Regions from separate parts of the Enterococcus sp. AMC1251 genome, predicted to be linked through region 1. Evidence: predicted binding sites of a transcription regulator. Region 1 holds the regulator's gene; the other holds the start of a gene.
The links. Region 1 encodes LexA, which represses DNA repair genes until DNA is damaged. Its sites were predicted from a motif close to CNAACANNTGTTNG; they were not measured.
Positions count from the first base shown of each region.

Region 1 (2,214 bases):
TACCATGGCATTTACCAAATGATTTGAAATTTTTTAAACAAATGACTGAAAACAATACCATTATCATGGGGAGAAAAACTTTTGAGGGGATGGGAAGCCGTCCATTACCAAATCGTCAAACGATTGTTCTAACTAAGGATAAAAAATATTCTGCTGACGGAGTTGTTGTATTTCATAGTGTGAGTGAAGTTCTTGAGTACGCAAATACGTTCTCAGGTATTACATTTATTGCGGGCGGTTCAGCAATATACGAAGATTTTTTACCGTATTGCGATGTATTGTACCGTACAGTTATCCATCATTTATTTGATGGAGATACGAAATTTCCTGCTATTGTTTGGGATGATTGGACATTGATCAATCTAAGCGAAGGTGAACAGGACGAAAAAAATAGCTATGCACATCAATTTGAGACATATCAGCGCAAAGTAGCTGTGGATTAAGTAAAGGTTGTCTAGATAACAAAAAAACATACTGTCGTTAGTATGTTTTTTTTGTTATCTAGATATGATTGCGATATAACCCAACAACTTTTCCTAATATACTTACATTATTTAAAATAATTGGGTCTAATGCATCATTCTCTGGTTGTAAACGAATATGATCTGTTTCTTTAAAGAATCGTTTACATGTTGCTTCATCTTCATCTGTCATCGCAATAACGATATCACCATTTGATGCAGCGCTTTGTTTGCGAACGATCACTTGATCACCATCTAAAATACCAGCGTTGATCATACTTTCACCTCTGATAGTCAGCATGAATAACGCATTTTCTTCTGCTACCAAATCAGGCGGAAGAGGGAAAAAGTCAGAGGCTTCTTCTACAGCTAAGATAGGCTCACCAGCTGTAACAACACCAAGCATGGGGATAACTGTCGGTTTTACACCAATTTTTTCAAGACCATCTGGGGTCAATTCAATCGCTCTTGGCTTCGTAGGATCACGTAAAATCAGCCCTTTTTTTTCTAATCGAGCTAGGTGTCCGTGAACAGTAGATGTTGAAGATAGGTCTACGGCTTTTCCAATTTCTCTTACAGTTGGTGGATAGCCTTTGAGCTCAACTTGTTCATATATATATTTTAATACTTCGATTTGTCTTGTGTCTGTACGTTTCACCAAAACCCGCACCTTCTTTCAATTTATAATTTCAGTGTACCATAGTTTTATACAGGAATCAAACAAGCGTTCGTGTTTTTTGAAAAAAGTATTTATGTTAAAATCTTTGTAAAAAATGACCGACATAAATAATGATAATTTCTATACATGAACAAAGTCATTTCATATTTTTGATAAGAATATAGTTGTATTTTTTGCGCTCTTCTTATAAGATAGACTTGGAAAGTAAACTTGTCTAGCCACTTAGGCTTGTTCTGAAAGAAAAGGTTGAATCAGCTTGTTCAACCTTTTAAAATAAGGAGGCAGAAGTATGTTATCATCTGAAAAAATGAACCGTATCAATGAACTTGCCAAAAAAGCGAAAGAAAGTGAATTAACTGAGAAAGAAAAAGCAGAACAATCAGTACTTCGCCAAGAATATTTAGCTGCTTTTAGAGGTGGCATGCGTCATCATATCGAAGGTATGAAGGTAGTAGACCCTAAAGGAAATGACGTAACACCAGAGAAGCTGAAAAATATCCAAAAAGCTAGAGGATTACATAATCGAAAATAATTTTAGTTGTTTTTACTAAAAGTAATTGCTTTCATAAACGAAATACGATAAGATATAGATAATAAAGGTAAAAAAAACCTAAATAGGAGATGATTTTTTTGTTCGACAACACTGATCAGTTAGGCGTCAATACGATTCGTACATTGAGTATCGAAGCAGTTCAAAAAGCAAATTCAGGCCATCCTGGACTACCAATGGGTGCAGCACCTATGGCATATGCACTTTGGACAAAACACTTGAAAGTAAACCCAAAAACGTCAACAAATTGGGTAGATAGAGACCGTTTCATTCTTTCTGCTGGTCACGGTTCAGCAATGCTTTATAGCTTGCTTCACTTAGCAGGTTACGGTGTAACAATGGATGATCTAAAAAGCTTCCGTCAATGGGATAGTAAAACGCCTGGACATCCAGAAGTGCATCACACAGATGGTGTTGAAGCAACGACAGGGCCTTTGGGTCAAGGAATTGCGATGGCTGTTGGTATGGCGATGGCCGAGGCTCATACTGCCGCAACCTATAATCGAGATAGTTTTTCAGTAATT
Region 1 covers NZ_CM177098.1:1,750,979-1,753,192, reverse strand. The annotation lists gene AC4BBR_RS08175 (dihydrofolate reductase) at 1-443, shown strand, start outside; gene lexA (transcriptional repressor LexA) at 502-1,131, opposite strand; gene AC4BBR_RS08165 (DUF896 family protein) at 1,430-1,672, shown strand; gene tkt (transketolase) at 1,771-2,214, shown strand, end outside.

Region 2 (2,214 bases), 550 kb from region 1:
GTGTAAAAACTCTTTTCCTTCCTCATCGCAGATTTCTTTGAGTTTATCAAATTCTTTTTCGATTTTATTGAGTGCCCGAATCAATTTTGTTTGTTTTTTATCAATTATTTGTTTCAACGCAGATATCTTAGTTTTAGATAAAACCGCTGAATACATTTCGCGAGAACGATTAACTAAATTATGAACCTCATCAACTAAGAAAATATCTTCTTTGACTTCTGTCTGTTCTTCAAAAAAACGTCTTAAATAAACAACTGGGTCAAATAAATAATTATAATCGCAAATCACTAAGTCACACCATAAACTAACATCGAGAGACAGCTCAAATGGACATAAGGTATGCTTACGAGCATAGGTTTCAATAATGTCGCGAGTAAACTGATTTTCATTGTTCAATAAATCCCATAAGCCTTTATTTAAACGATCATAATAACCACTAGCGAAAGGACAAGCTTCTGGAATACAGTTGCGTTCAATCAGAAAACAGATTTTATCTTTAGCTGTTAAGGTGACACTTTTTAGCTGCATATCTTTTTGTTTCATTGCCTCTATAGCATCTTCCGCTACTTGTCTAGTAATTGTTTTAGCGGTTAAATAAAATGCTCTTTCTGCTTGTTCTTCACCGATTGCCTTTAGTGTTGGAAACAATGTTGAAATCGTCTTCCCTGTTCCAGTCGGGGCTTCAACAAATAATTTTTGATCACTTAAAATCGTTTTATACACTGCAACAGATAATTCTCTTTGACCCGCTCGATAGTCACCATACGGAAAAGGTAATTTTTGCAAGGATTGATTTCGAATTTTGCGCCAATTGGCTTTAAAAATCAACCATTGTTCATATTTTTGTGTCAAGTCATCAAAGAATTGTTTTAGCTGTTCTTTGGTAAATTCTTTTTTTTGTCGGGTGATTTCTTCGGTTGTAGTTTGATAATAGGTCAATTGTAACGTGATTTCATTCAAATCTTCTTGCTGGCAATAAATATGTCCGTAGCACATCACTTGATACCAATACATGTCTATTTGTTCTTCTAACAATTCCGAGAATGCGGGTTCTGATGTTTTGATCTCATCGATCACAGTTCGTTTTTTTTCATCAATAAAAATGCCATCTGCACGACCTTCTATTATGTAATTTTGCTGATTCAATTCTATGTCTATAGCGAGTTTGATTTCTTTTTGATAACTTTCTCCAGCAGCTTTTTGGAGCATTCGATGAATCTTAGCACCTTCTAGCGCAGTGTGTTCGCTCATATGTCTGGAATCAATACTGCCTTTACGTAAGATAAACTCCACTAATCTGCGAACTGCGACTCTTTGTATATCTTGCATGTTCTATCCCACCTATCCTATTCTTATTATAGAACATACATTCGTAAAATAAAAGAGGAGAAAGAGTGTGAAACAAACATTCCTCTCCATATAAAAATTTGCAATCTTATTCAGTTAAGGCTCATCTATTTCTCAAGGTATTTCAAGTCGAATAATCACTATTTATTTTGACATACTCATAACTTAAATCACAACCAATCACTTCAAAACTTTCCTGTCCTTGATGTAGATCGACTGTTAAATAGATATCTTCATTTTTTTCGATGTAATCATTAATTTGATTAAGCGTATGTTTTTCTTCATTATTCGAAAAAATCGGATACGTTCCATAATAGATTTCTACTTTATTCTGATCAAAAATCAACCCTTCTGTTTTACCAAGAGCCATTGCAATACGTCCCCAATTAGGATCATGTCCAAATAAGGCAGTTTTTACTAAGGGGGAATTAATGATCGATTTTCCAGCGTTTTTTGCTTGTCTTTTATTTTCAGCATTTTTAACGGTAACAAACATCGTCTTCGTAGCGCCTTCAGCGTCTTTTACAACATCTAGCGCTAATTCTTTACATAATTGATTTAGCGCTATTTGCAATGATGTTTCTTCAACTTTATAATAACCGCTAGCCAAAAACGCAACGGTGTCGCTAGTACTGGTATCCGTATCGATACTAATTGTATTAAACGATTGATCGACTGACGTTTTCAACATTGGGTAAATCCCATCTTTCTCTATCTTTGCATCAGTCAAAATGTAAGCTAACATCGTCGCCATATTCGGCTCAATCATCCCTGAGCCTTTGACGATCCCTAAAATTGTAGCATCTCCAACTTTTAAACTACGAACTTTAATTCGTTGATCCGTTGTTAATATTGCATGAGCGAACT
Region 2 covers NZ_CM177098.1:2,304,820-2,307,033, forward strand. The annotation lists gene AC4BBR_RS10885 (ATP-dependent DNA helicase) at 1-1,329, opposite strand, end outside; gene argJ (bifunctional glutamate N-acetyltransferase/amino-acid acetyltransferase ArgJ) at 1,472-2,214, opposite strand, start outside.
Region 2: AC4BBR_RS10885 (ATP-dependent DNA helicase) is a predicted target of LexA. The motif match lies at 1,360-1,373, and genes of this name have one in related genera.